DNA from 4 places in the Vibrio navarrensis genome. Region 2 is predicted to be linked to each of the others. Evidence: predicted binding sites of a transcription regulator. Region 2 holds the regulator's gene; each other region holds the start of a gene.
What was found. The regulator CRP, encoded in region 2, controls carbon source genes, mostly activating them, when cyclic AMP is high. The targets are predictions, from matches to a motif close to TGTGANNNNNNTCACA.
Positions count from the first base shown of each region.

Region 1: a site for CRP is predicted at 3,450-3,465, ahead of udp (uridine phosphorylase). Genes of this name have one in related genera too.
Region 3: a site for CRP is predicted at 5,281-5,296, ahead of cytR (DNA-binding transcriptional regulator CytR). Genes of this name have one in related genera too.
Region 4: a site for CRP is predicted at 3,959-3,974, ahead of I3X05_RS19925 (glycogen/starch/alpha-glucan phosphorylase). Genes of this name have one in related genera too.

Region 1 covers NZ_CP065217.1:1,063,331-1,070,908, reverse strand. The annotation lists gene I3X05_RS04855 (methyl-accepting chemotaxis protein) at 1-1,194, shown strand, start outside; gene I3X05_RS04850 (DUF1887 family protein) at 1,362-2,522, shown strand; gene udp (uridine phosphorylase) at 2,598-3,356, opposite strand; gene I3X05_RS04840 (zinc/cadmium/mercury/lead-transporting ATPase) at 3,615-5,930, opposite strand; gene I3X05_RS04835 (CBS domain-containing protein) at 6,082-6,498, opposite strand; gene I3X05_RS04830 (sensor domain-containing diguanylate cyclase) at 6,725-7,578, shown strand, end outside.
Region 2 covers NZ_CP065217.1:3,208,086-3,215,663, forward strand. The annotation lists gene I3X05_RS15205 (ABC transporter ATP-binding protein) at 1-1,542, shown strand, start outside; gene I3X05_RS15210 (TIGR02444 family protein) at 1,539-2,021, shown strand; gene I3X05_RS15215 (hydrolase) at 2,193-3,170, shown strand; gene I3X05_RS15220 (YheU family protein) at 3,214-3,426, shown strand; gene I3X05_RS15225 (phosphoribulokinase) at 3,557-4,426, shown strand; gene crp (cAMP-activated global transcriptional regulator CRP) at 4,669-5,301, shown strand; gene ltrA (group II intron reverse transcriptase/maturase) at 5,361-6,653, opposite strand; gene I3X05_RS15240 (DUF1338 domain-containing protein) at 7,266-7,578, opposite strand, start outside.
Region 3 covers NZ_CP065217.1:292,414-299,991, forward strand. The annotation lists gene I3X05_RS01295 (1,4-dihydroxy-2-naphthoate polyprenyltransferase) at 54-971, opposite strand; gene hslU (HslU--HslV peptidase ATPase subunit) at 1,407-2,738, opposite strand; gene hslV (ATP-dependent protease subunit HslV) at 2,764-3,318, opposite strand; gene I3X05_RS01310 (SPOR domain-containing protein) at 3,474-4,019, opposite strand; gene cytR (DNA-binding transcriptional regulator CytR) at 4,142-5,149, opposite strand; gene priA (primosomal protein N') at 5,351-7,552, opposite strand.
Region 4 covers NZ_CP065218.1:724,608-732,185, forward strand. The annotation lists gene malQ (4-alpha-glucanotransferase) at 1-1,190, opposite strand, end outside; gene I3X05_RS19925 (glycogen/starch/alpha-glucan phosphorylase) at 1,329-3,782, opposite strand; gene malT (HTH-type transcriptional regulator MalT) at 4,335-7,043, shown strand; gene I3X05_RS19935 (IS1634-like element ISSpu7 family transposase) at 7,151-7,578, opposite strand, start outside.

The DNA.
Region 1 (7,578 bases), 1.4 Mb from region 2:
CTGTACAACAACATCGCCAACCTAGCGGTCAAAGTTGATAATGCCATGACCACGCTAGAAACCTTCACCACCACCGCCACCGACAATTTGAATCAATCTCTAGTAGAAGCGGGGGAAGTTTACGACCAAGGCTTACTCAAGGCGATCGTCATCGGTATTGCGGTCACCATTTTTGCCGCTGCGGTGGGTTATCATATCGCGCACAGTGTACGCGAACCGCTCACACGCATTCTGGCAACGCTGGAGGGGCTGGCGAATGGCGACATGACACAGCGAATCGAGATCCGCTACAACAACGAGTTTAGCCGTGTGAGTGGCCATATCAATACCCTCGCCGATAGCTTGCACAACATCCTAGTCAAGCTTAATGACGCAGCGGAAAATCTTACCGACACCGCGGCCAACAACGAGAGGACCTCTTCTGAGGCGCAAACTCAGCTCAATGCGCAACGTGGCCAAACCGCCAGCGTTGCCACGGCAATGACTGAAATGTCTCATTCAGTCCAAGAGGTAGCACAGAATGCGCAAAGCTCTTTGGAGATGGTACAGAAAGTCGAAACCGCGTCAGATTCTGGCCGTAGCATCATGAGTAGCAATATCTCAACCATCAATCAGCTTGAGATGCGCCTCAATGAGTCGGTTAGTGCGGTCTCTGAGCTACAGCGCATGAGCGGTCAAATTGGGTCGATTTTGGATGTGATCCGCAACATTGCAGAGCAAACTAACCTACTGGCACTCAACGCCGCTATCGAAGCTGCGCGCGCGGGTGAACAAGGGCGAGGTTTTGCCGTGGTTGCCGATGAAGTACGCGTACTGGCTTCCAAGACCACTCAGTCCACCACTGAGATTGAAGCGATGATCAGTAACTTACAATCCAGCTCGCAATCTGCCAGTCAAGTGATTCAAAGTTGTATGAACGATATGGAAATGTCGGTTGATCAAGCCTCCAAAGCCAACAGTTCAATGGAAGAGATCCAAGCACTTATCATCGAAATCAGCCAGATGAGCACGCATATTTCCCACGCAGCCGCAGAGCAGAGCGAAACTTCTGCAGACATCGCGCGCAGCCTTGAGGACATCAACAGCATCGCTGATCGCAGCTACCATGCGATGGCAACCATTGCGCAAACCAGCGAAAGTTTGTCGAATCTGGCTCACCAGCAAACTGAACTGGTGCATCGCTTTAAGCTATAAGGCGTCTTATCTAAGCGCATCGCACCAAAGCCGTTTCCAATCCGATAAGGGCAACTTTTCACAGCGTTGCCCTTGTTTTTTATAAGCCTTGTCTACATATGGAGATCAAGGGCTTGCCAATTCCTTTTCTCTTTCATTCTGTGCAGCCCATATAAAAAGGAAACTCTATGGCTGTTCACGTCGGTATTATCGACCAGGATCCGGTACGCTTGGTCACTCCCCTACTCGATCATCGCACCGTCAGTACACACATCATTTTCATCGGTGACGAATCTCAGCACGACATGTACCAAAGGCTTCATTCCGTCCTCGCCCAACGCAGCATCACGACCGAGTTTTTTGAAATTCCCTCAGTGGTCGATACGTCCCTCATCAAGCAGTCTATCCAATCGCTGGCCGAGGATCTCAAACGCCGTGGCGAAGATGTGAAATTGAACGCCAGTTGTGGTCTGCGACATCGTTTGCTTTCGGTGTATGAAGTGTTTCGCACCTACCATTGGCCGATTTTTGTCGTGGAGCCCAACAGCGACAAACTTTGCTGGCTCTACCCTGACGGTAGAGAAGAGGCCCAAGTTCAGGACCGTATCACCATTTCAGATTACCTCACCATTTTTGGCGCACGCGGTGAGTTTAACGAGGTGGAGTTGCCACCCCAACTGGATCAGCAGCTCTACCAGCTTGGTGAACGCTGGGCGAGCAATGCTCTGGAGCTTGGCCCTGGGTTGGCAACGCTCAACTACTTAGCCACCACTTGTCGCAAAGAGCAGCGGCTTGATGTCGAGCTTTCCGACAAGCAGCAAGGCTACCGCGAACTGAATATGCTGCTGGCAGATTTGGTTGAGGCCAATATCGCCACCTACGAAAATGGGGTACTCACCTTTGCCAATGAAGACGCGCGCCGTTTTTCCAACGGTGAATGGCTGGAAACGTTAGTCCACAGCACAGTCAAGCAAATCCAAGATGACATGCCGACCATTCAAGACCATTCGCTGAACGTACAGGTTTACCGACAGCTTGGGGAGCGTGAAGTACGCAATGAACTAGACGTAGCCTCGGTGGTGAACAATAAATTGCACATTATTGAGTGCAAAACCAAAGGCATGCGTGATGATGGTGACGATACGCTCTACAAGTTGGAATCGTTGCGCGATCTGCTGGGCGGGTTGCAAGCACGTGCGATGTTAGTGAGCTTTCGACCACTGCGCCACAACGACATCACTCGAGCAGAAGATCTTGGCTTAGCTCTGATTGGGCCAGATGAACTGCGCGATCTGAAACTGCATCTCACCAACTGGTTTGCCCAAGCCGGTGGCAGCGACGGTATTTAATTTTTTCTGTGGAAAAAGAAAACCCGGAGCCAAAACTCCGGGTTTTACTATTCTGCAATCGAGTAAAAAGCGGGATTACAGCATCTTACGCGCCGATTCCACAACCACTTTGATTGAACGCGCTTCAGTTTCTTTCAGCGTTGCGTGATCTGGGATCTCTTTCTGAGTGCGGTTGATAATCACGCCCGCAACACAGCCCGCACGTAAGCCTGAGCTCGCACACATGGTCAATAGAGTCGCTGATTCCATTTCAAAGTTCAGCACGCCCATCTCTTGCCACTCTTTCATTGAGCCTTGGAAACGGCGTACTACGCGTCCGGTGAAAGTGTCGTAACGCTCTTGACCTGGGTAGAAAGTATCGCTTGATGCGGTTACACCTGTGTGTACCGTTGCGCCACTCTCTTCAGCGGCGGCTTTCATTGCCGTTGCCACTTCAAAATCGGCAACGGCTGGAAACTCCATTGGCGCGAAGTGCAAGCTGGCACCATCAAGACGAACAGAACCTGTGGTCACAATCATGTCGCCAACATTCACATGTGGCTGGATAGCGCCAGTCGTACCAACGCGTAGGAAAGTACGTACGCCAAGTTGAGCTAACTCTTCAACTGCAATAGAAGTTGATGGACCACCGATACCCGTAGAGCAAACAACCACGGATTTTCCGTCTAGCTCCGCTCGGTACAGGGTGTACTCACGATGGCTGGCTAGAAATACGGGATTTTCCATCTCTTCAGCGATTTTTTGTACGCGCGCTGGATCGCCCGGAATAATGGCCAGAGTCGCACCGTTGAGATCGGCTTCGGTTACACCTAAGTGGAAAACAGCTTGAGACATAAGTCACTCCTTATTGCGGCTTACTCTGTGAGGTAAGCTCAAATGAAATTGTGGGGTACAGAATGCACTTTACTTAACCGAAGTGAAATATGGAGTGATCAAAATCACAACTGACTAATGTAACAATTATGTATTTTCAGGAAAAACCGTTTGGCATCACAAAAAGCCAACAAATCAATCATCCATTTGCATAAATCTGAGACAAAGATACCTGCCACGTATCAGCAGGTATCTTCTCCATCTACCGTGCGCCAACCATCACTCTTCTTGCGGTTGAAAACGCAGCAGCCTCAACGCATTAAGCGTCACTAAGGCGGTCGCGCCACTGTCTGCCAATACCGCCACCCAGAGGCCAGTGATGCCGAGCAAACTCGTTACCAGAAACACCGCTTTCAACCCCAGAGCCAAGGTGACATTTTGTCGAATGTTACTTAGCGTGGCGCGCGATAGTTCGATCATCGCTGGTAATTCGACCAAGCGATTGTGCGTGAGCGCAGCATCGGCTGTCTCTAACGCTACATCGGTTCCGCCGCCCATCGCAATGCCAATACTCGCCGCTTTCATCGCCGGTGCGTCATTGATGCCGTCTCCGACCATTGCCACCGTTTGTTTTGTCGCCAGCTTCTCAACGTGATGCACTTTGTCTGTGGGAAGCAAGTTAGCCTGAAAATCGATACCGATGTGCTCAGCGATCGCTGCTGCGCTACGTGGGTTGTCTCCGGTGAGCATCAGCGAGGAAATACCTAAGCGTTTCAACGCATTAATTGCTTGGTGAGCGTCATCACGCAAGGTATCTTGCCATGCAATCAGACCCATAACTTGTTGATCATAGCGAACCAAAGCCACGGTTTTTCCCTCAGCTTCTAACGTCTGCATCGCTTTTTCGAGCGCGTCCGGAAGCGGAAAATTGGCTTTCGCTGAGGCAATCACTTCCACTAACTGCCCCTCTACCAACCCCGAAACGCCCACGCCAATCTGCGCCGTTTTGTCTTGGGCGTGAGGAATCGTCACTCCAGCTTCCTTAGCTTTGGCAACTAAAGCCGTTGCCAACGGGTGATTTGAGCCGACCTCTATCGCACTGGTCATGGTGAGGAGTTTCTCTTCACTGATATCGACAGCAACAATGTCAGTCACCTGCGGCTTGCCACGAGTTAAGGTGCCAGTTTTATCAAACGCGATGGTGTCCACTTTACCAAGTAACTCCAGCGCGGCCCCCCCTTTTATCAGGGCACCTCGTTTAGCGGCGGCGGCTAGCCCGGATGTAATCGCCGCTGGCGTAGAGATCACCAACGCACAGGGGCAAGCAATCAGCAGCAAGGCTAAACCGCGATAAACCCAAGTTTCCCAAGGCTGGGCAAAGAGCAATGGCGGTGTGACGATAACGGCCAGCGAGACCAACATCATCAGTGGTGTGTACCAGCGGCTAAATCTATCGAGAAAACGCTCCAGCGGTGCTTTACGTGATTCGGCTTGTTCGATCAGGTGCAAAATACGATCAATCGCATTCTCTCCTTGCTTAGACGTCACTTCGACTCGAACGACTTTATCTAGCGAAACAACGCCTGCCATCAACTTAGCACCAGCCTGATGTTCGACAGGAAGGGATTCGCCAGTCAACGCGCTTTCATCAAAACTGGCGATCACGCTCATCAATTTACCATCGGCTGGCAAACGATCGCCCGGAGCGATTTCCACCACATCTCCCGGTAACAACTCACTGGCAGCTACCGAAACCCGTTCACCATCGACGATTTTTATGCTGTTTTCTGGGACGAGCGCCATCAAGGCTTGCACGCCACTGCGAGCTCGGGACGATGCATACGCTTCCAGCTTTTCACCAATCAAAAACAGCAGCAGTACCATTGCCGCTTCAACGCTTTCACCTAAATAAAGTGCACCTAGAGCGGCCACACTCATCAAGGTTTCAATCGCAAATGGGGTACCCGATAAGGCCAAGCGCCACGCTTTTCTCGCGACAGGATAGAGCCCGGCTAAACAGGTGAGTACAAATATCCAACGGCTAACATCGCTATCAATGATTGAAAACAGGGCGCCTATCATCATGGCAAGGGAAATGGTCAAGATATGCGCGTTGCTTTTCAATGTTGCGCGCCAGCCAGATGCCGACTCATTGAGGGGATTGCGCACTTTTATTGCGCTGAGCAGGCTAAGAGGAAAGCCGGTTTTTTGCGCTAGGTGCTCAATATCGCTGGCAGCAACGCGCTCATCAAAATCGACCACCAGTTTTTCCGTGGCAAACAGCACTTTTGCTTCAATAACCCCGTCCATTGTACGCAGTGCTTTCTCGAGTTTTTGCGCACAGGAGGGGCAATCCATTCCTGAGATGAGCCATTGCTGGCGCTCTGTGTTCAGGCTTGGGGTTTGAGGCCTTTGCCGCTCGCTTTCCTCACCAGGGTCACTGGTTGAGCATACATCAGAGGAGCAGCAATCTGCCGTGGCTGAGTTGATTGGGCTGATTTTTGCAGCCGCGAGGTTAGCGCTCTGGCAGCAAGTTGATGCGGGACGAATAGCCGATATTTTTTGTGACTGACAAGCAGTATGTTTTGCGCACATAGTCGATTCCTTTTTTAAGATGACAACCTAAGCATAAACCTTGGAGTTCACTCTAAGGTCAAGCCCCTTTTTTGCCGACTTTTCGCTGCTCGCAATAAAATGGCCTCGCTAATCCGAGGCCACACCATCTGCTCGCATCTTGTCTATATACCTAGACGGGATGCTTGAAACAATCAGTCAGACTGTTTCCGACCGCTTTAAGCACATCACGGCGGGTTATCACACCAACCAAGCGGTTTTTGTCTACCACCGGGTACATTTTCGGTTTGCCTACCTTCATCATCTCCGCCAGCTCAATAATCGACATCTCAGGCGACACCGACAGCACATCGACATGCATACATTCACCGACCGTATGTGCGTCTTGGCAGTAGTAGCTGGCTTTGACTAACTTATCGAGTAAGTCTTGTTCAGATAAAAAGCCGATGACTTCTTCTTTTTCATTGATCACGGGTCCGCCCATCACCAGGCTTTCCATCACTTTATTCAGCGCAGCGCTCAATGACATATCGACCGTAAAGGTCACCGCTTGTAAGGTCATATAGTCTTTAACTTTTAGTGACTTCATCGCCATCTCCTTTGCAGCGTTTTTTGCACTTAAGTTAAGTGTCGTCTAATTTCCTCAATTTACTAAATCGAATGTGACGATTTTATCAATTGATGAGATCGTTCTTCTTAGCCTTGAGACAATCGGAGAAGTTGATAAAACCAGCGTCACCATTAACCCTACAATGTGTTATTGAGCTATATCTTAATAGCTGTATTTAAATCATAAAGTGAAGTAAGGGCACAGTATGGTAGATGAATCCATCTTATCGCGCGTTATTGTGAATAACCCAAAAGTGATCCATCACTTTTTTGAATCACTACCGGAGCCCACTTTTCTCATCAGTGAAGCCGGATATTACATTGAAGCTTGGGGCGGCAAGGATACCAAGCGACACCATAATCCATCTTATGTGATTGGTTTAAATCAGTTCGAAGTTCTGCCTGAAGACAAAGCAAGATGGTTTTTAGATGTGATAAAACAGGTGATTGCGACGCAGAAGCCGCAAGAGCTTGAGTATGAGCTACACCCTTACGACATGCCTTGTTTTAAAGGGGTCGCAGGCCCGAGTGAGCTGCAATATTTCAGCGCGTTTGTCATTCCGGTCATTGGAGAAGACAAGGTACTTTGGTCGGTGAGAAACATTACCGAATACAAAACCGCACTTCAGGAACTTAAACGGCAAAGAGCGTCACTGGAAACACTGTCTTGTTTAGATCATTTAACGCAATTAAACAATCGCTACGCACTGGAGATCTACCTTCCATCGCTTTTGGCTCAAGCGATTGCCAACGGTCAAAGTGCTGCCTTGTTTATGGTCGATATTGACTGTTTTAAAGATCTTAATGATACCTTTGGCCATCTCAATGGCGACAAAGCGTTAAGAATGGTGAGCCACACATTAAAAAGATGGAGCCATGAGAGCGGTAGCTGTTTTCGTTATGGCGGCGATGAGTTTCTCGTTTTTATCCCTGCCATTTCTCAGCAAGAATGTGTGGAAAAAGCGCACGCTTTATTGGCATCGGTCAAAAAACTTGCCATTCCTAATCCAAACTCAAGCGTTGCCAATATTTTGACCGTCACCATCGGCATTCAGTTTTA
Region 2 (7,578 bases):
CGCGCGTCAGAATTGCTTGATGGTCTCGGCTTTAGCCAAGAGCAGATGAGCTGGAACCTGACCCAATTTTCGGGTGGTTGGCGGATGCGCTTAAACTTGGCCCAAGCGCTGCTGTGTCGCTCCGACTTGCTACTACTGGACGAGCCCACCAACCACTTGGATCTCGATGCGGTAATGTGGCTGGAACGCTGGCTGCAATCTTACCCGGGCACCCTGATGCTGATCTCGCACGACCGCGACTTCCTTGATCCGATCGTCAATCGCATCATTCATATCGAAAACCAGAAGCTCAACGAATACACTGGTAACTACTCTTCGTTTGAAAACCAACGCGCGCAAAAGCTGATCTTGCAACAATCGATGTTTGAAAAACAGCAGAAGCAGATGACGCACATGCAAAGCTACATCGACCGCTTCCGCTACAAAGCGTCTAAAGCGCGCCAAGCGCAAAGCCGCATCAAAGCGCTAGAGAAGTTGGAAAAGGTGCTGCCGGCTCAGTTTGATAACCCGTTCAGCTTTGAATTTCGCGAGCCCACAGCGCTGCCAAATCCAATCATGATGATGGATGAAGTCTCCGCCGGTTACGGTGATAAACTGATTTTGCAACAAATCCGCCTTAATCTGGTTCCCGGCAGCCGCATTGGTCTGCTTGGGCGCAACGGCGCAGGTAAATCGACGTTAATCAAACTGCTCTCGGGCGAGCTCAAAGCGCAAGGTGGCGATTTGACTTTCTCTCAAGGGGTCAAAATTGGCTATTTTGCGCAGCATCAGTTGGAAACGTTGCACCCAGAAGAGACGCCACTGCAACACATGATGCAGATAGCGCCAGACAAAACCGAGCAGGAACTGCGTAACTATCTGGGCAGTTTTGGTTTTCATGGCGACAAAGCACTGGAAAAAGTGGCTCCCTTCTCGGGCGGCGAGAAAGCACGCTTAGTGCTGGCACTGATTGTGTGGCAAAAGCCCAACCTGTTGCTGCTCGATGAACCGACCAACCACCTTGATCTCGACATGCGTCAGGCGCTGACGTTGGCCTTGCAAACTTTCGAAGGGGCTATGGTGATTGTGTCGCACGACCGCTACTTACTGCGTGCCACCACCGATGATCTCTATCTGGTGCACGACCGCCAAGTGGCTCCCTTTGATGGCGATCTCAACGATTACTACAAGTGGCTGACAGAGCAACAGAAAGCCGAACGCAAAGAAGCGCAAGCCGAGCTGCCAGCCAAAGATGGCAACAATAGCGCAGCAGCGAAAAAAGAGCAGAAACGGCGTGAAGCGGATTTTCGTAAACTCACAGCGCCAATTCGCAAAACGCTGACACAGCTTGAAGCGAAGATGGATAAGCTCGGGCAAGCACTGGCCGAGGCTCAACAGCAATTGTCAGATAACACACTGTATGATGGCGAAAACAAAGCTAAACTTACTCAAGTACTGGCCATTCAGGCGCAAAACAAAAGTGCACTGGAAGAGGTCGAAATGGAATGGATGGCCCAGCAGGAAGTGCTAGAGCAGATGGAACAGGAGTTCAACAGTCAATGAGCAATCAACACGCCCCACTTTTACTTACGCTTGAGCGGCTGTGGCAATTCAGCCTGCAATACTATGGCGTGAAAGAAGTGAAAGCGGCGTGTTTGAGTTTGCAAAATCAGTTTAACGGCAACGTCAATCTGTTGCTGTTGCTCAAATGGCTGGATGAACAACAGCTCAGTTTCGATGAAGAGGAGTGGCACAAGTTGCAAAGCTGCTTAGGCCGCTCCGAAACGCTGCTGCATACCTATCGCGAATTACGTCGTCAGTGCAAACAGCACCTACCTGACACCCTCTATCGCGAAGCGTTGCAGTTTGAGCTGCAACTGGAAAAACAGCAACAAGCCGATCTGGTCGAATGCATTAACACACTGGCTCTGCGAGCCAATCACACTGAGCCACTCACCCAGATCTACTGCCGTCATTTAGGCGCGGCTCACCTCTATGCGGCATTTAAACCGCCCTCAGCCCCCTTGGCGAAATCCAGTTAGTTTCTGTGATCCCGAGCCCGAGTTATCGAGCTCGCCTCTGCCAGAACATTGACCCGCCTAAACAATCGGGCCTTAATAAAGTTGGCTCAACGTTGAGAAAAAGAGAGCGACACACGCAGCGGACATCACAACGCGTATTGCGAGCCAGCAACAGAACCATGAGTGAAAAGTATGACTCAATTTACTGCCGCAAGAGGGATCAAAAACCCTCACCTGCAAACCTTACTGCCCCGCTTTATCCGCAAAAAAGCGCTGTTTGAGCCCATTTGGCAAACTCTGGACACCCCAGATGGCGACTTTCTTGATCTCGCGTGGAGTGAAGACCCGAGCAGTGAAAGTGCGAGTAAAAAGCCACTCTTTGTGCTGTTTCACGGTCTGGAAGGCAGCTTTTTTAGCCCCTACGCCAATGGCCTGATGTACGCCTTTGCCAACGCTGGCTGGCTGTCCGTGATGATGCATTTTCGCGGTTGCAGCGGTAAACCTAACCGCCTCGCGCGCGCGTATCACTCAGGGGAAACCGAAGACGCGCGCTATTTTTTGCAACACCTTCAGCGTCATTTTCCGCAGAATCACAAAGTGGCACTTGGCATCTCACTTGGTGGCAACATGCTGGCCAATTACCTCGCCACTTATCAAGACGCTCCTCTGGTGGACGCCGCCACCATCGTTTCCGCGCCACTGGATCTTTCGGCTTGCTCAGAGCGTATCGAGCAAGGCTTTTCTCGCATCTATCGCCGTTATTTGCTCTCGTCACTGAAAAAGAACGCCTTACAAAAGCATCATCTGCTGTCAAATGCGTTGGCCATCTCGCCCCGTTCGATCAAAAAACTCACCCGCTTGTACCAATTTGACGATCTGATTACCGCGCCACTGCACGGGTTTAAGAATGCGCTCGATTACTACCAGCAGTGCTCGGGCTTGCACAAGTTACGTGAAATCCGCATTCCTACACAGATTATTCACGCCAAAGACGATCCGTTTATGACCGATGCGGTGATCCCCAAATTTGTCCTACCCGACAACATTGACTATCGCCTGTTTGATCATGGCGGCCATGTCGGCTTTTTAACCGGCAGCGCGCTGCATCCCCGCTTTTGGTTAGAAGAATCGCTGCCGATCTACTATGAAAGCTTGGCGGTTTCGGCATAATAGCGCGGCATTTCCTTATTGAGCATAAAGTAAAGAGGTATTTATGATCATTCCTTGGCAAGAGATCAGTGCCGATGCGCTGAGCAATTTGATCCGCGAATTTGTTCTGCGTGAAGGCACCGACTATGGCGAAAGCGAAGTCTCGTTAGAGCAAAAAATCGAGCAAGTAAAAACCCAGCTCAAGCGAGGTGAAGCGGTGATCGTTTTCTCGGAACTGCATGAAACCGTTGATATTCAGCTCAAGCAAAAATTTTAGTTGGCCGAGATTTTTACCGCACCTTATCCCATGACAAGCACGTGGAACGTGTTATAGTGGCCAAACGATTGCACATGCCGGAAGCCACATTCCGGCCCGACAGGTAAGTACTACAACGACAGGGTTTGTCATGTCAGCAAAGCATCCAATCATCGCCGTCACAGGTTCGTCCGGTGCCGGCACGACGACAACGTCAGAAGCATTTCGCAAAATGTTCAATATGATGTCCATCAAGCCCGCTTGGATTGAAGGGGACAGTTTTCACCGTTTCACTCGCCCCGAAATGGACGTTGAGATCCGCAAAGCGCGCGAGCAAGGGCGACATATCAGCTACTTTGGGCCGCAAGCCAACGATTTTCCGGCGCTGTCGGAGTTTTTCCGCCAGTACGGCAAATCGGGCACGGGTGAAGTGCGCCGTTATCTGCACACCTTTGACGAAGCCGTGCCTTACAACCAAATGCCCGGCACCTTTACCCCATGGCAAAAGCTGCCCGATAACACCGACGTACTTTTCTATGAAGGGCTGCACGGCGGGGTGGTCGATGGTGAAGTCAACGTTGCCCAGCACGTAGATTTTTTGATCGGCATGGTGCCAATAGTCAACTTGGAATGGATTCAAAAATACGTGCGCGATACGCGTGATCGCGGTCATTCGCGCGAAGCGGTGATGGATTCGATTGTGCGTTCAATGGACGACTATCTCAACTACATCACCCCGCAATTTTCACGCACTCACATTAACTTTCAGCGCGTCCCGACGGTGGATACGTCCAACCCACTCAATGCCAAAGGCATCCCGAGTTTGGATGAGAGTTTTGTGGTGATTCGCCTGCGCGGTATCAAGAACGTCGACTTCCCTTACCTATTGGCGATGATCGACGGCTCCTTTATGTCGCGACACAACACCTTAGTGGTGCCGGGAGGCAAAATGAGTTTCGCTATGGAACTGATTGTACAGCCAATCCTGCAACAACTGATTGAAACAGGCAAAATTGGCTAAAATTTGAGGCCGGTTCACGCTTACTTTTCATACCGTGATCATGTGCACAATTTTGCGTAGAAAATCCCATTCTCGACACGATTAAAATCAAGAAATCGTTTTCGAAAAAGGATACTATTTCAAACCGAAACACAAGATAGCTTGCAGCATCAATCAAGAGCTCTTATTCTAGCAAGTCTATAACAAGGCTTGGCTAAAATATGGATAGCGGCAAGCGTACCCTGCAGAGGAAGTGAGATATTATGGTTCTAGGTAAACCTCAAACCGACCCAACACTAGAGTGGTTTCTTTCACACTGTCATATTCATAAGTACCCTTCAAAAAGCACGCTGATCCACGCGGGCGAAAAAGCAGAAACTTTGTACTACATAGTGAAAGGTTCTGTTGCCGTGCTTATCAAAGACGAAGAAGGTAAAGAAATGATTCTTTCTTACCTGAACCAAGGTGACTTTATCGGTGAACTAGGCTTGTTTGAAGAAGGCCAAGAGCGTACTGCCTGGGTTCGTGCAAAATCTCCTTGTGAAGTGGCTGAAATTTCATTCAAGAAATTCCGTCAGTTAATCCAAGTCAACCCAGACATTCTCATGCGCTTGTCAGCACAGATGGCAAGCCGTCTACAAGTGACCAGCCAGAAAGTGGGCGATTTGGCATTCTTGGACGTGACTGGCCGCATCGCTCAGACACTACTGAACCTAGCCAAACAACCCGACGCAATGACGCACCCAGACGGCATGCAGATCAAGATCACTCGTCAAGAGATTGGTCAGATTGTTGGTTGTTCGCGTGAAACCGTTGGCCGCATTCTGAAAATGCTGGAAGAGCAGAACCTTATCTCTGCGCACGGCAAAACCATTGTTGTTTACGGGACTCGTTAATTTCACGCCAGAAATCGACGTTCAATCGAGTAGGAGGAGGCCTCACGGCCTCCGTCCTCTCACACCACCGTACAAGCGTGGGTCGCATACGGCGGTTCCGAATACACTTTTAGTGACTCATACCCATCTCTCAATGAGTAAAGCCCCCTCTCCTCGAACCATTTGATTGGCATTGCGTGATTCAACTGGGGCGAGAGTGCTAAGCGCCACCACCCTTTATCTGACATCGCCAGCTTCCACGCATTTCGCTCTGTTACACCTTGTCGTTGTAACCATGTCGCTATGCTGTATCTGCGTTTGCGCTGTTTCAGGCGGTAGCATCTCAACCGACGCCGTATCCATTCGTCTAAGCGCTGCATCGCACTTTGACCTATGGCGAGCTTGAAGTAGTGCTGCCAACCTCGTAGGTATTGGGTTAACTCGGTGAGGATTACCGACAACTCTCGACCTCGATTTCGCTTCGTTATTTTCCGCACTCGCTTCTTCATTTGAGCTTGTGCCGATTTTGATATCTGGAGGGTTCCGTCTATCTTGAAGCTATGGCTTAGGTAAGCTCGCTCCGTCACTCTTGTTGCTGCACTTTTCTCACGATTTACCGTGAGCTTTAGCTTCTGCTCCAAGAACTCCGTTATCGACTCTTTGACTCGATGGGCGGCTTCCTCACTAAGAACGTAGATTTGGCAGTCATCTGCATATCGACAGAACTTATGCCCTCTTCGCTCTAACTCTTTGTCCAGTTCATCTAATACAATATTGGAAAGTAACGGAGATAATGGCCCACCCTGTGGTGTTCCTCGTTGTCTTCGCTCTACTAACCCATCTCGCATTAAGCCTGCCTGTAGATAGGACCTGATGAGCTTTAATACTCGTTTATCACTAATGTCCTTAGATAATCTGTGCATCAGCCTATCATGGTTCACCGTGTCGAAGTATTTGGCTAGATCGATATCCACTACATAACCCCGCCCTTCTCTGATATAGCGGCTTGCTGCCGCAAGCGCATGATGCGCACTGCGGTTCGGCCTGAACCCGTAGCTGCTGTTGGAGAACGTCGGCTCATAGAGCTCTGACAGTACTGATGTGATCGCCTGTTGGACTATCCTATCCAGTACCGTAGGGATACCTAATTGCCTGACGCCACCATTCGGCTTGGGGATTTCTACACCCAGAACTGGTTGAGGTTGGTAGCTTCCGTCCAGAAGACTCTGGCGGAGCGCTTGCCCATTTGAAGCTTGTCGAAGTTTAGAGATGGTCGCTGTGATGTCGAGTCTGTCGACACCTGCGCACCCCTTGTTCTTCTTCACGCGTCGAAGGGCATGGTTCAAATTCGCTGAGGAGCTGATTTGTTCCATCAGCGGAGTGGGGGTCACCAAGACTCGTCCTCCTTTCTACGCCGATCATGCTTGTCATTCTTCGTGACCATGAGCTTTACTTGCGGTATTGCCTATTGGGACGTAGAGATGTTTTCCATCTTGCTATGACTCCACATCATTGAGTAAATAGTGACTGCTTCTTGATATATTCAGTTCTGGCCTTCCTTTGAGTTGTACTTCCTCAAAGTACTATGCCTTCTGCTGACTTCTCATTGCCCATCACACAACATCACTGCTGTGTTGGTCTCATCTGAGACAGGCAATGAGCTCTCCCGAGGTAAGACGTTGCTCTTTCCCTTGGTCATGCCTGATTTACCTATACACACTTCCCGTCGAGGCATTGGGCTATTCTATCTATTGCTAGGTTACCCAAGTTGTACAGGCCTACTATCAGGTTTCTGTTCGTCACAACCAAGTTTTGCCGTTTGCTTCCTTCAGGTTTCACCTCACGGTGAACACCCTTGCATAGGCTAACGGTTCTCGCTCGACTGAGCCCGTAGAGGACTTTCACCTCCTAGATCAACGCCATGCTCGGCGCACAATTGCAAAAAGCCACCCTGCGGTGGCTTTTTTGTTGGTTCGTGATGCGTCTTAGCCGTTGGTGCTTTCAAAGATCTTGTCTGCCGACGCGGCCACAAAACCTGGGTACAGATCGCCGTTTTCCATCGGGTAGCGTTTGGCAAACTCGTAAAAACCACCGGGAATGATTTCACTGCCTTCAATAAACTGCACCGCCACTTTATCTGCCATCGTGGAAGATTGCTCCAGCAGCACTTCCGGCGTGCCCTTCACTTCACCGCCAATTTCATTGATGGTAAAGCCCGCTTGACGTAAGTGATCGTTCACGCCTTTCACCGAGTCAAATGCTTTGAGCTGATTGACGCTGACCGTAAAGTGATTCGCG
Region 3 (7,578 bases), 620 kb from region 2:
AATTTTCTCTTGAGTATATCTGCGCATTAAGTCAATGCAATGACAATTAGTGATTAACTAACAAGAGTTTGAGCTATCACAACTGTTGCAAACAAAATATTGGTGACCAATGAGCACTTCACCACCACGGGCATCATCGGCGCAATTTGAGCGGGTTGATGGGTTAACCACACCGCTTTGCCATGATTAATAACCAGTAACAGGCTGAAAATAAAAGGAAAGCTGAACCACAGTGGTTTGCCTTGCAACAGCAAGTAAATGGCAAACGCCAGCACCGCGCCACCGAGTAATACGAAGTGGTATTGCTTGGCTTTGCGCTGACCGAGGCGAACTGCAACAGTGCGTTTCCCGCACGCGGCGTCGTTTTCGATATCGCGCATGTTGTTGATATTCAGTACCGCGACCGCTAACAAGCCGCAGCCCAAGGCAGGCAAAAACAGCGCTGAATCCAACACGCCGGTATGAAGGAAATAGGTGCCGGAAACACCGAGCAAACCGAAGAATATGAATACCGAGAGATCGCCCAGACCCACATAGCCATAAGGCTTATTGCCCATGGTGTAAGCAATGGCGGCGAGGATGGCTAAAATACCCAAAGCGATAAACGCGAGGATGCTTTGTAAACTGCTTAAGGCATAAAACACCAGTGCTAAACCCGAGACGATGGTAAGCAAAATATTAAATACGATGGCACGTTGCATCTCTTTAGCGCTGACCGCGCCAGATTGCATTGCTCGCAATGGGCCAAGGCGCTTGTCGTTGTCGGTGCCTTTGACGGCATCGCCATAGTCGTTGGCTAAGTTAGACAAGATTTGCAGCAAAGTGGCGGTGATAAACGCCAGCAGAGCGACCACCAATGAGAATTGCCCCGAAGAGTAAGCCAGCACACTGCCAGTTAAAATGGAGACCAAAGCCAGAGGCAATGTTTTAGGGCGCGCGGCATCAAGCCAGATTCTCAGAGATTGATTCATGTGTGTTTCGTGCGAGTAAAACCGACGGTCAGTATACGAAGAAACACGTAAGGAAGAAAGGGAGAAGAGAAGGTCGCTAGGGACTAGGAAAAGAAGGTTCTAGGTGCTAGGAAAAGAAGGTTCTAGGTTCTAGGTTTCTAGGAAGAGCGGATAAGAGCGGGCCTGGGAAGGGCAAGAGCGGCCCTGGTTCCTAGGTCGCTAGGTTCTAGGAAGAGCAGGAAGAGCAGGAAGAGCGGTCCTTCTCTTCCGCTTTTTCTCTTCCTAGCAATCTAGACCCTAGAAAACTCGCCCCTTCTTTTTCCGCTCTTGCTCTTCCCCAGGACCATAGGACCTTTTTTTCCGCTTTTCCAAGGGCCCAGGACCCCAGGACCTTCTCTTACGCTCTTGCCTTTCCTAGTACCTGCTCTTCCCTAGAACCTAGAACCTTGTTTTCCCTTAAAGAATAAAGCGGCTCAGATCTTCGTCTGCGACAAACTCACCGAGGCGCTGCTTGACGTATTGCGCGTCGATGACAAACTTGGCGCCAGATTTTTCTGTGGCGTCGAAGGAGATTTCATCCATCAAACGTTCCATCACGGTGTGCAGACGGCGTGCGCCGATGTTTTCCGTGGTTTCGTTGACGGTCCATGCGGCTTCGGCTATTTGGCTGATGCCATCTTCAGTGAACTCGATATCAACCTGCTCGGTTTTCATCAGGGCGATGTATTGCTCGGTCAGAGAGGCTTTAGGTTCGGTCAGGATGCGTTTGAAATCGTGGCTGGTCAGCGCTTCGAGCTCGACGCGGATCGGCAGGCGGCCTTGCAGCTCGGGGATCAAATCAGACGGTTTGGACACTTGGAATGCGCCGGAGGTGATGAACAGAATGTGGTCAGTTCGCACCATGCCGTGTTTGGTCGATACGGTGCTGCCCTCAATCAGCGGTAGTAGGTCGCGCTGCACCCCTTCACGAGAGACATCTGGGCCTGAGCTTTCGCCGCGCTTACAGATTTTGTCGATCTCATCGATAAACACGATGCCGTTGTTCTCAACGTTGTAAATCGCCTGATCTTTCAGCTCTTCTTGGTTGACCAGCTTCGCCGCTTCCTCTTCGATCAGCGCTTTCATTGCATCTTTGATTTTCAGTTTGCGTTTTTTGCTGGTGTTGCCCGCAAGGCTTTGGAACATTCCCTGCAGCTGGTTGGTCATCTCTTCCATGCCCGGAGGCGCCATGATCTCCACGCCCATTTGCGGTGCAGCGACATTGACTTCAATCTCTTTGTCGTCGAGCTTACCTTCACGCAATTTCTTGCGGAAAATTTGTCGCGTATTGGAGTTGTCGTCGCTCTGCTCACTTTGCCCCCATGCATCGCGTGCTGGCGGCAGCAAGGCATCAAGCACGCGCTCTTCCGCTAGCTCTTCAGCGCGGAACTGCACTTTTTCCATCGCTTGCTGGTGGGTCATTTTCACCGCCACGTCGGTCAGATCGCGGATAATGGTTTCCACCTCTTTACCCACATAACCGACTTCGGTGAACTTGGTCGCTTCGACTTTGATAAACGGTGCGTTGGCCAGTTTAGCCAAACGGCGAGCAATTTCGGTTTTACCTACCCCAGTTGGGCCGATCATCAGGATATTTTTTGGGGTGACTTCGGCGCGCAGCCCTTCTTCAAGCTGCATGCGGCGCCAGCGGTTACGTAGGGCAATCGCCACCGAGCGTTTTGCTTTTTCCTGACCAATGATGTGACGGTTCAGTTCGTGCACAATTTCGCGGGGAGTCATTTCAGACATCTTGCTTCCTCAAATTCTGTATAAGTTACGCTTGGGTTGCGCTTGGCAACTCTGGCGTGGCCGTGAGCTCTTCAATGGTGTGATTGTGGTTGGTAAACACACAAATGTCACCGGCGATATTGAGCGCTTTGACGGCGATCTCGCGTGCGTCTAGGTCGGTGTTTTCCAACAGCGCAGTGGCAGCGGCTTGAGCGTAAGCGCCGCCTGAGCCAATCGCAATCAGGTCGTTTTCTGGCTGCACCACGTCACCGTTACCAGTGATGATGAGCGACGCCGTTTCGTCGGCCACGGCGAGCAGCGCTTCGAGTTTGCGCAGAGCGCGATCGCTGCGCCAATCTTTGGCCAGTTCAACCGCGGCTTTGGTCAGATGGCCTTGGTGCATCTGCAATTTGCTTTCGAAGCGTTCAAATAGGGTAAAGGCGTCGGCTGTGCCACCTGCAAAGCCAGCCAGCACTTTGTTGTTGTAAAGACGGCGAACTTTGCGCGCATTGCCTTTCATGACGGTGTTGCCCAAAGACACTTGTCCGTCTCCGGCGATGACGACTGTGTTGTTACGACGTACAGATACTATGGTAGTCACGAGCAGACCTCTTGATACTTTTCACGATGGAGTTGTTTGATATATGGGGGTGGTAAAAGAGAATTCAAGAGCGAATCGAGGGCGGAGAAAGGGGGCCAGCCGAGGCAAATAAAAAGGCACAAGTGATGCACTTGCGCCTTTTCGAGTTTGCTATTTTACTGCGCTTCTTTCCAGATCGCGCAAGGCTCAATTTTGGCGCGTTGCAGCTTATGCCGATCGCGCTCGGCGTCCCTTTTGGTGGTGTACGGCCCTAGCACCACGCGATACCAGTCGCTGCCCTCTTTTTTGCGGATCTTACTGGTGATGCCTTGAAAGGCGATGTCTAGCTTGCGCGCTTCAGCTTGATCTAGCGTTTTGTAAGCACCGCACTGCATGATGTAAGGAATGGCTGAGATTTCCTGCTCTTTGGCCACCACTTCGATTTCGCGTTTAGGCAGAGACTCCACGTATTGCCATTTTTCTTCTGGCGGAGGAGGCAGCTCTTTTTTCGCTGCGGGCTTGGGAGTTGGTTTGCTTTGTTGCACGACCGGCACGGGGGGCTCCGGGTCGTTATTAAGGATATACAGGCCATAGCCAAACGCGCCAACCAGCAAAATTGCCAGTAGGCCTGCGCGCCAAGGTTTTCTTTTCGCTGTGGCGGTCTTTTTAGTAGCCGGTTTTTTGGGGCTACGACCACGCCTTACATAATCTTTAGCCACGATAATTACTAACTATGATTTATTCAGCCAGACATGGTAATCCAGAATGACAGAACAGAACAGGGCACGGCGTAATAAAAGGAAGCGACGCAACACAATGCGCCGCTTTGACTTGGTTTGAGCGCTTAACGCAATCTCGGTGGCGCGGCGCTGCCACGGATCACCAGTTGCGTTTCGAGCAGGCGAGAGCCGCTGTGGATCTCATGCCCTTTGAGCACTTCAAGCATCATCAACATCGCTTGACGGCCAATCTCATAGCGCGGCTGAGAGATGGTGGTTAAAGGGGGATCGCAGTACTGGGCAAATTGAATGTCGTCAAAACCGACCACGGAGAGATCTTGTGGAACGCGCAGGCCCAGTTTTTTCGCTTCTTGAATCGCGCCAATCGCCATGGTGTCGCAGTGGCAGAATACGGCTGTCGGCGGTTCAGGTAACTCTAACAACTGGCGAATGGCCTCTGTACCGCCGGCGAACGAGAATTCGGCTTCCGCGCAGTAATCCGGGTTCATGGTGATGCCAGCGCGTCGTAGCGCTTGTTGATAGCCTTGCTGACGGAACTGACACAGCACCGCAGACGATGGACCTGAGATTTGCGCGATGCGTTTGTGACCCAACTGGGTTAAGTAGTTCACGGCTTCAAACGCCGAGGTTAGGTTGTCGATGTGCACGGTGGGCAGTTCGAGCTCGGGGGCGAACTCACACGCCATCACCATCGGCGGCAGGTTTTTCTGCTCCGGCTTGCTGACATCAAACGGCAGATCGGTGCCAAGCAGCAACATACCATCGGCTTGTTTGGTGAAGACAAGGTTGACGAACGAGCTTTCGCGACGCTTTTGCTGACCACTGTCGCCCAGTAGAACCAAGTAGCCTTGCTCCATCGCTGCGTCTTCGATACCGCGAATAATCTCGGTAAAGTAAGGGTCACAGATGTCTGGGACAATCGTTACTATGGTTTTTGATTCGTTCCGACGTAAATTTCTTGCAAGCGAGTTTGGTGAATATCCAGCCTCTAAAACCGCGTCTTCCACCCGTTTTCTGGTGGTGGCCGACACTTTTTCGGGATTCATTAGTGCTCTTGAGACCGTGGCGGTCGAGACACCAGCAAGCTGGGCAACATCCTTCATTGTCGCCATAAATTAAACCCTCTTTTTCGCCATGATTGACGTTCAATTATTGTTCTGATGCAAAATATGAGATAACCCGGATAGTCTATTCATTTCTTCAGCGAAAGTTACGGCGGAATTAACAGAATTTACATTCTTCATGTGATTGTCATCACGTAAAAAGGTAATACCTTGCAAGTATCGAAGATTGTTTGAAGATTTTATCGTTTGCTAGCTCAAATCCTGTGGCTCAATGTCTACGATCCATCGTACTTTCTTTGCATTCGGTAACATTTCAATCGCCGGTTTCGCGCTGATTAACAATTTTTGCATCAAGACGCGGCTTTGCGTTTGCAGCAGCAGTTGCCAGCGATATTTGCCCGCGCGTTTGGCCAGCGGCGACGGGGTCGGCCCAAGCACTAAACAGGTGTCATCAAACAAGGGATGGGACTCGAGGGTGAGACGAACTTGGCGCAAGAACACCTCGCAAAGCTCGCTGTGATTGGCCTCGGCGCGAAACAGGGTTAAAAAGCTGTAGGGCGGCAGTTGGGCGATGCGTCGTTCTTCTAACGCGCTTAGGGCAAACGAGCGATAGTCCTTGGTCAGCAAGGCTTGCAGCAGCGGGTGTTCCGGATGATGGGTTTGCAGCAGCACTTCACCGGGTTTGCTGGCGCGCCCAGCGCGTCCGGCCACCTGGATAAACAACTGGGCCAATCGCTCGGAAGCGCGAAAATCACTGCTGTAGAGCGAGCCATCCACATCAAGCAAAGCAACCAGCGTCACATCAGGAAAATGGTGCCCTTTGGCCAGCATCTGCGTGCCGATCAAGATTTGATACTCGCCGCGTCGGATCGCTTGCAATGCATCTTCCAAGCTGCCTTTGCGCCGCGTGCTGTCTCGGTCAATACGGATCGCTTTGTACTCGGGAAAGAGGTTTTCCAACTGGTTCTCTAGCTGCTCGGTGCCGACGCCAACGGTGACCAACTGAGTGGAACCGCATCCTTGGCACTGATGAATCACCGGCTGCTGCGAGCCGCAATGGTGGCAGCGGATCTCGTTGCTGTATTGATGGTAGGTGTAGTAGGCATCGCAGCGTTTACATTCCGCAATCCAGCCGCATTGGTGGCACATCAGTGCTGGGGAGAAACCGCGCCGATTGAGAAACAGCATCACCTGATTACCCGCTTGGAGATGGCGGCGCATTTCGACAATCAAGGGCGCAGACAAGCCACTTTCCAAATAGAGCCCTTTGACATCCAGCACTTGGTTGCGTGTTGGTACGGCAACGCCGGCCCGCTGGGTTAAAGTCAGATGGTGGTATTTGCCGCTGAGTGCATTGTGCAGCGACTCCAGAGCTGGCGTCGCCGAGCCGAGGATGATCGGAATATCTTCTTTGGCGGCGCGCATCACCGCCACATCGCGCGCGTGGTAACGCAGGCTATCTTGCTGTTTATAGGACGTATCGTGCTCTTCATCGACGATGATCATGCCCAAGTCGGCAAACGGCGTGAACAAGGCCGAGCGAGTGCCAATCACAATGCCAGCCACTTTGTCGCGCGCGCTCAGCCAAGCGTTGAGGCGTTCAGTGTCGTTCAGACCCGAGTGAATCACCGCCACGGGGACATTAAAGCGGCGGCGAAAACGGTTAATGGTTTGCGGGGTTAAGCCGATTTCCGGCACCAGCACCAGCGCTTGGCGACCTTGGGCTAAGATCGGTTTGATCAGGTTTAAGTACACTTCGGTTTTACCCGACCCCGTCACCCCCTCAAGCAAGAAGCTGGCAAAGCTCGTCTGGCACTGTACGGTGGCAATGGCGATCGCTTGCTCTTGATTGAGTTTCGGCTTGTCGTTCTCATTTTCAATCGCCTCGCCCCAAGCTTGGACTTGCGGCGTTTTGTCTTGGCTTTCGATCCAACCTTTCTCTTCGAGGGCTTTGAGCACCGTAGAAGAAATCTCTTCATCGAGAAAGCGCTGATGGCTAACTGGGCCATCGGCGAGCATTTTCATCACTCGCGCCTGTTTGACCGCGCGGCCAAAATACTGCATCAACTGGCTTTTGCCTTGCTCGGTTAACTGCCACTCCTGCAAAGTGGCAAAATCGGCCGCTTTACCTTTGCGCAGCGCCGCGGGTAGGGCGTTGTGCAGCGTTTCTCCCAGTGGATGCTGATAATATTGGCTGCACCATTGCAGCAGGCTATACACTGGCGCGGGCCACAGCGGCTGGCTATCCAGCACTGCTTTGACCGATTTGAGTTGCTCACGCGGAAAGTCCGATTCCTGCACCAGCGCCGTGACAATGCCGACCAGCGTCTGCCGGCCAAACGGTACGCTCACCCGACCGCCGATAATGGGAAACAGATGACTGGGCACCAGATAATCAAACTGTTTATCAAGAGGGACGGGTAGGGCAACTCGGGCAATCGATGGGCGCATAAGGTAGCGTGAGTAAACAGAAAAAT
Region 4 (7,578 bases), on a different replicon from region 2:
TCTTCTGCGAGCGCTTGTGCTTCGTTGATTTGGCCGTCCGCAATCCATTGCAGGTACATGTAGAGATGAACGCGATCTTGGTTCTCTTTGATGTACTTCTGCGTCGCGGCCGAATCAAAACGGCGATACTGCTCAGGGAAAACGGGCCAGCCCCACATGTTGCTGTCTTTAGCGTGCAGTTCACCATGCAAAGCGTCAAACGCCGCTTGGTGCACTAAGCTGTCGCCGCCATCTTCCACAAAGGCGAGAAAGGCGCGAGCGCGGTCGCTGTTTTTGTCCAGATGACGCGCTTTGAACTCGTCAAACAGCAGTGGCAGTACGCTCATCTTCAGCTCGGCAACTTCAGAGTAATTGACCCAGTGCGATTCACGTACTTTTTGCAGGCGCTGCTGGAACTCTGCGCTGCCGACTTTTTGCTGTGCTTGCGCACTTAGGGCAAACTCAGGCACGGAACTCACATCGATGTACAGGATGTTCAGCCAGCGGCGAGAGGATGGGCTGTATGGGCTAGCCCCTTCTGGGTTTGCTGGGAAAAGTGAGTGAATTGGGTTCAGACCAATGAAATCACCGCCACGCGAAGCGATGTCGCTGACCAGTTGTTTCAGATCGCCAAAATCACCGATCCCCCAGTTGTGCTGAGTGCGCAGGGTGTAAAGCTGAATGCTTGGGCCCCAAAGTTTTTTGCCATGCTCCAGCGAGCCTTGTTTGAAACACGCGCGCGGCGTTTTGATCAGCGTCATTTCATAAGGCGCTTTGCGACGCTTACGGCTGACATACAATTTGTGATAACCCCACGCCAAATCTTTTGGCAGTGCAAACACTAGAGGGCCACCCTCGGCACGCTCGTCACGCACAATTTGTGATTGAAGATAGCCTTCCAGTACCTCTCCTTGCTCGGTTTCTAAGCGCCAGTTGAACTCGCTTTCACGCGCGCTCACGCCAAGGTTAAGCTCAACCTCAACCACATCACCGTCACGTAGAACCAAAACAGGGGCCAATACGTCTTTCTTGTGCATTCTTTCAGCAGATGCCAGTAGTTTTTCGTCGCTGCTGGTGTCGTAGCCAAGCGAAGTCAACAGGCGGCGAAGCGTTTCATCGGAAACGTACGCTTCATCTCCCCAAGCGCTGACGTAGCTATCGGCTAATCTTGCCATCTCTGCGACTTTCTTTAATGCTGTTTGTTCTTTCATCGCTTTCTCCGAAGGTACTTCTCAAGCCTTCAATGTAGGGTTTTATGCTGCAAATGGTGTTGTTATTCAATGCGTAGATAAACAACCAAGTCGTGGATAAACAACCAAGGCAGCCGTTGGCTACCTTGGTTATTTTGCTTAACGACGAACCGCTTCGAGTTTCCAGATGTTGTTCACGTAATCACGAATTGAGCGGTCTGAGCTGAACTTGCCAACCAAGGCGGTGTTCAAAATCGCTTTCTTCGCCCAACCCGCTGGGTCACGGTACTGTTTGTCCATCGCTTCGTGCGCTTTCACATAAGAAGCGAAGTCAGCCAAGCAGAGGTACGGATCACCGCCATCAAGGAGGCTATCGAAGGTCGCTCGTAGTAGGCCAGGTTGACCCGGAGTGAACTCTTCACCCAGCAGCAGATCCATCGATGCTTTGAGTAGCGGATCGGCGTGGTAGTAATCAAACGGGTTGTACCCTTTCGCTTTCAGCGCTTCAACACCATCCACTTCCAAACCGAAGATGTAGATGTTGTCATCGCCCACTTCTTCGCGGATCTCCACGTTCGCGCCGTCCATGGTACCGATAGTCAATGCACCGTTCAGTGCCATCTTCATGTTGCCAGTACCAGATGCTTCTTTACCTGCGGTTGAGATTTGCTCAGACACATCCGCCGCTGGAATGATGATTTCCGCCATGCTGACACGGTAGTCAGGGATGAAGACCACTTTCAGCTTGTTGCCGATGCGTGGATCGTTGTTGACCTTCTCTGCGATCTTGTTGATAGCAAAGATGATCTCTTTCGCTAGGTGGTAACCCGGTGCCGCTTTGGCTGCAAAGAACACCACGCGAGGCGCCATGTCGAAGTTCGCATCGTTCAGTAAACGGTGGTACAGAGACAAGATGTGCAGCATGTTGAGATGCTGACGCTTGTATTCATGCAGACGTTTGATCTGTACGTCGAAGATCGCATTGGTATCTAGCTCGATACCCATGTTCTCTTTCACCCACTTGGCCAAACGCTCTTTGTTGGCTTTCTTAACCGCCATGTATTGCTTCTGGAACTTGGCGTCTTCCGCAAACTTGGTAATGCCTTCTAGCTGCTCAAGATGAGCTGGCCACTCCGTGCCAATCTTCTCAGAGATCAGCGCAGACAAACCTGGGTTACAGAACTTCAACCAGCGACGTGGCGTCACACCGTTAGTCACGTTTTGCAGACGCGTTGGGTACAGTTCGTTGAACTCTGGGAACAGGTCACGTTTAACCAGTTCTGAGTGCAGCGCCGCAACACCGTTGACCGCATAAGAGCCAATCACACACAAGTTCGCCATGCGCACCATGCGGTGGAAGCCTTCTTGAATGATCGACAGTTTTTGCTGTTTCGCCACATCACCTGGCCATTTGGCACGAACTTCTTGCAAGAAGCGGTGGTTGATCTCGTAAATGATCTCCATATGACGCGGCAGCAGGTGCTGAATCAACGACTCGCTCCACGTTTCCAGTGCTTCAGGCAGTAGCGTGTGGTTGGTGTAAGCGAAGGTTTTTGAGCTGATTGCCCACGCTTCATCCCAAGTCAGACCTTTTTCGTCGATCAGAATGCGCATTAGCTCAGGGATAGCGATAGTTGGGTGCGTATCGTTAAGCTGAATGGTTTCAAATTTAGCCAGATCCGCCAGCGCGTGACCCGCCGCTTCGTGGCGACGCAGAATGTCACGTACCGATGCGGCGCTATGGAAATATTGCTGCATCAGACGCAGTGTCTTGCCTTTTTCGTGGTTGTCGTTCGGGTACAACACTTTGGTGATGTTGCCCGCGTCGATCAATGCGTGCTGCGCTTCAAAGTAGTTGCCGTTGTTAAAGCTCTCTAGCGAGAATGGGGCGATCGCCTGACATTCCCACAAACGCAACGGATAAACCGTATCGCTCTCGTAACCAACGATCGGTAGATCCCACGGCATCGCTTTTACATGCATGCCCGGTACCCAACGGCGTTTCTCTTTGCCATTTTCTTGGTACGCTTCCACATGGCCATAGAAACCGATCTGTTGCGCCAGTTCAGGACGCGCCACTTCCCAAGGGTAACCTTCAACGCCACACCAAGCATCGGGTGCTTCTTTTTGACGGCCATTTTCAAAAGATTGTTTGAACAGACCATACTCATAGTGCAGGCCGTAACCCACGGTTGGGAATTCTTGCGCTGCCAAAGAATCCATAAAACACGCGGCTAAACGGCCTAGGCCACCGTTACCCAATGATGGGTCACGTTCCTCTTCAAGAAGATCGGTGAGGTTTTGACCAAGCTCTGCCATCGCCTCTGTGATCTGCTCATACAGACCTAAGCTGATGAGGTTATTACCGGTTAAACGGCCAATCAAAAACTCAAGGGACAGATAGTTAACGCTCTTGGCTTGAAGAATTTTCTTGTCGGTTTCGGTAGCAAGTAAGTCGAAAGTTGTCAGCTCCGCGAGCGCACGACCCATCGCCAGATACCAAGCGCGGCTATCGGCGTTTTCTAGAGTTTGGGCGTAAGTTGCTGAGAGGTGTTTTTTGACACTTTCTTGGAACGACACTTTGTCGAATTGTTTTTGTTGAGTAGGTTTCATTAGAGAAATCTCACCTTTGGTTCTAATCCATCTGCGGTACATCGTGCATGGATGGCAATGAATAAACATCCTCCCATTTTTGGGCCTTTACGGGAGGAGGGGTCAGGGCGTAGAGGGGGGACCAGCGATGAGTTAGTGATCTGTCTCTCACCAATCAACCTCAGCAACCAGATTGCAGTGACCAAGATCACAGCCATCACTCAATCACCTTAAAAGAGAAACATGACGCTGTGATTGACAGGCAATTTTCTAAAATCCATTTATGTAAAACCGATCACAATAAATTTTCCAACAATGGAAAATATTACAAAATGTTGCGCAGCCACATTTAAATCTAGACTGGAAATAGAGATTAATATTGATATAGTTCACAAAAACGGGGCGTAGTTGGCGTGAAAAGCATCAACTCTTGAGAATTAGGAAGTGGATCAAAGTCTTTCGTCTTTTGTTTAACGTAACATGCCGGACAAATCGAGCAAATTGACTAATTTTTGTTCGCCCGTTTTTACGATGTCCTCGCTGCGGACACCGCCAAAATAAGGATAGTTAACGATGTGGATTCCTTCTAAACTCACGCGCCCAGGACGACTGCATAATGCCATTGTGCGTCCCAGAGTACTGGATCTGCTACAGCAAGCGCCACACTACAAATTGGTGCTGTTTCGCTCGCCAGCGGGTTACGGAAAAACCACCATGGCCGCGCAGTGGTTAGCCGATAAAACGCATGTCGGCTGGTACAGTGTCGACGACAGTGATAACGATGGCTTCCGCTTTGTAAACTATCTGCTGCAAGCGCTGAATAAAGCCACCAATGGCCAGTGCGCCAACGCGCTCAAACAGGCCGAAAAACGCCAATTTTCCTCGCTCCGTTCACTCTTTAGTGACGTATTCTCGGAGATGAGCGATTTTCATCAAGAGTGCTACGTGGTGTTGGATGACTATCACGTCATTACCAATGACGAGATCCACGAGGCGATGCGCTTTTTCCTCAAACATATGCCGGATAACGTCACCCTAGTGGTGACTAGCCGCGCCAATCCGCCACTCGGTACCGCCAATTTGCGCGTGCGCGATCTGATGATTGAGATTGGCAATGAGATGCTCGCCTTTGACACCGAAGAGACCACGCGCTTCTTTAATCAGCGCGTTAGCGACGGAATAGACGAAGATACCGCCAATAACCTCCGTATTTACGTTGAAGGTTGGCCATCAGCGCTGCAATTGATCGCGCTGCAAGCGCAGCACCAAAAGCGCACCTTGGCGCAATCGGCTGAATCGGTCTCGCATTTTAACCACGCTCACTTGTGGGATTATCTGGTGGAAGAGGTTTTTGATCTGCTCGATAAAGAGACGCGTCAGTTTCTGATGCAAGTGTCGGTGCTCGATCATTTCAACGATGAATTGGTCTATGCGCTCACCCAGCGCGAAGACGCGCTAGGCATGATTGAATCGCTCAACCGTTATGGCCTGTTTATCTATCCGCTGGAGGGGGAACAAAACTGGTTCCGCTTCCACAATCTGTTTGGCGAGTTTTTGTCGCACGAACGTCAGGCACGCATCCCGCAGCAAGAGCAAGATCTCAACCGCAACGCGGCAATCGCTTGGCTCAAACAGAAGATGCCCCATCAAGCGCTGCGTCATGCACAGCGCGCCTACGACGGCGAACTGGTGGCGGAGATCCTCAACGAGTACGGTTGGAAAATGTTCCATCAAGGTGAGCTCTCAACCTTAGAAGCGGCGATCAACTTGCTCGATAAAGACTTGCTGTTTAGCGACCCCAAACTCACCATGCTGCGCGCTTGGCTGGCACAAAGTCAGCACCGCTACAATCAAGTCGGCACCTTGCTCGCGGAAGCGGAAAATGAGCACAAAAAGCGCAATATTAACCTCGACATTCAATATCAGGGCCAAGCCAATGCGCTGCTGGCGCAAGTGGCGATCAATAACAATGAACCGCAAAAAGCGCTGGAGCTGGCCGAACTGGCACTGAGTCAGCTTGATAGCACTATCTATCGCAGCCGTATTGTCGCCACTTCCGTGGTCGGCGAAGTCAACCACGTGATTGGCTGCTTGGACCGTGCTCTGCCGATGATGCAACAAACCGAGAAGCTGGCGCGTCAGTACCAAGTGTACCATCAGGCGCTGTGGGCAATTTTGCAGCAAAGTGAAATTCTCATCGCGCAGGGTTATGTGCAAGCGGCATTCGAACTGCAAGATTCGGCGTTTAAATTGATAGAAGATCAGCAGTTGCAACACGTACCGCTGCACGAGTTTTTGCTGCGCATCCGGGCGCAAGTGCTGTGGTGTTGGAACCGCCTAGACGAAGCCGAAGAGTGCGCCTACAAGGGGCTACAGATCCTTGAAAATCACGCGCCAAGTAAGCACTTACACAGCTACTCGATGTTGGCGCGTATTGCCATTGGCCGCGGTGAGCTGGATCGCGCCGGTAAGTTTATCGAGCACATCCAACATTTGATGAAACAGTCTACTTATCACGTCGACTGGACCGCCAACGCCTCGCTTTCGCTGATCTTGTATTGGCAAGCCAAGGGCAACATGACAGCAACGCAAGAGTGGCTCAACAGTGCGGTTCGTCCGGAAACCGCCAGCAACCACTTCTGTCAATTGCAGTGGCGTAACATCGCCCGCGCGCACATCAATCTTGGTCAATACCCAGAAGCGCGTCAGGCACTCGATTTTCTGCAAAGTGAAGCAAACCGCTCACGTTTAATCACCGACAAAAATCGCAACCTGATTGTTGAAGCGATTTACGCAGTCCAGCAGAAAGACGAAGAACAAGCCAAATCGCTGCTTAAAGAGGCGTTAGTGCTCACCAACCAGACGGGTATGGTCGGGAACTTCTTAATTGACGGGGCGACCATTGGCAACTTACTAGAAAAACTGACCAACCGTCACGAGCTCGGCGATCTGGAACGTCACCGCGCGCAGCAACTGATGAAAGATATCTCATCGAGCCAGCGCAGCCGTTCGATTCATTTTGATGAGGAGTTTGTTGAAAAACTGGTCACTCACCCGAATGTGCCGGAGTTAGTGCGCACCAGCCCGCTCACCCAGCGTGAATGGCAAGTGTTGGGGCTGATCTATTCTGGCTTTAGCAACGAGCAGATAGCACAAGAGCTGGATGTGGCAGGCACCACCATCAAAACCCACATTCGCAACTTGTATCAAAAGCTCAATATCGCTAACCGCCGCGAGGCGATCACCACCGCCGAAAGCCTGTTGCAATTGATGGGGTATTAAATACTCCCGATTTCAGATAATAAGTGCAACACTCAAAAGCCGATCAATTGATCGGCTTTTTTCTTTCATCACATACGCTGGCTTATATCCGACATTCCGCAGCTAATTTAGGAATAAACTACCTCATAGAATCTACCGAGTAATTTGAGTAGTTGTGTTTGGTGATCTTGAAGTCCAGTGATGAACCGTTGGCCGTTAATCTCTAGCGTATCTATGCCTTCGAATTGCAAGAAGACCCAACGTGCCGTCGGTCTGGAGGTCGTCTTGTTCTTTACCATACTTGGGAAGAACGCTTCGGTTTGTGCGAGTTGCTCTCTGATTTTGTGTTCTAAACTGGCGTAAACAAGCAAGCTCAACGTCATTATCATTAGCAACGCTTCAATGCGTTCAGGCTTTTTCAAGAAGATGGAAGAGGTTAAAAATTCAGGGCTTTTTAGAAAGCGGAAGCCGCGCTCGACTTTTTGTTGCGATTTGTAATGTGCTAGAAGAGCCGTCATGGTGAGTTCTTCATTGTCGGTGTCATTTGTCGCGAGGA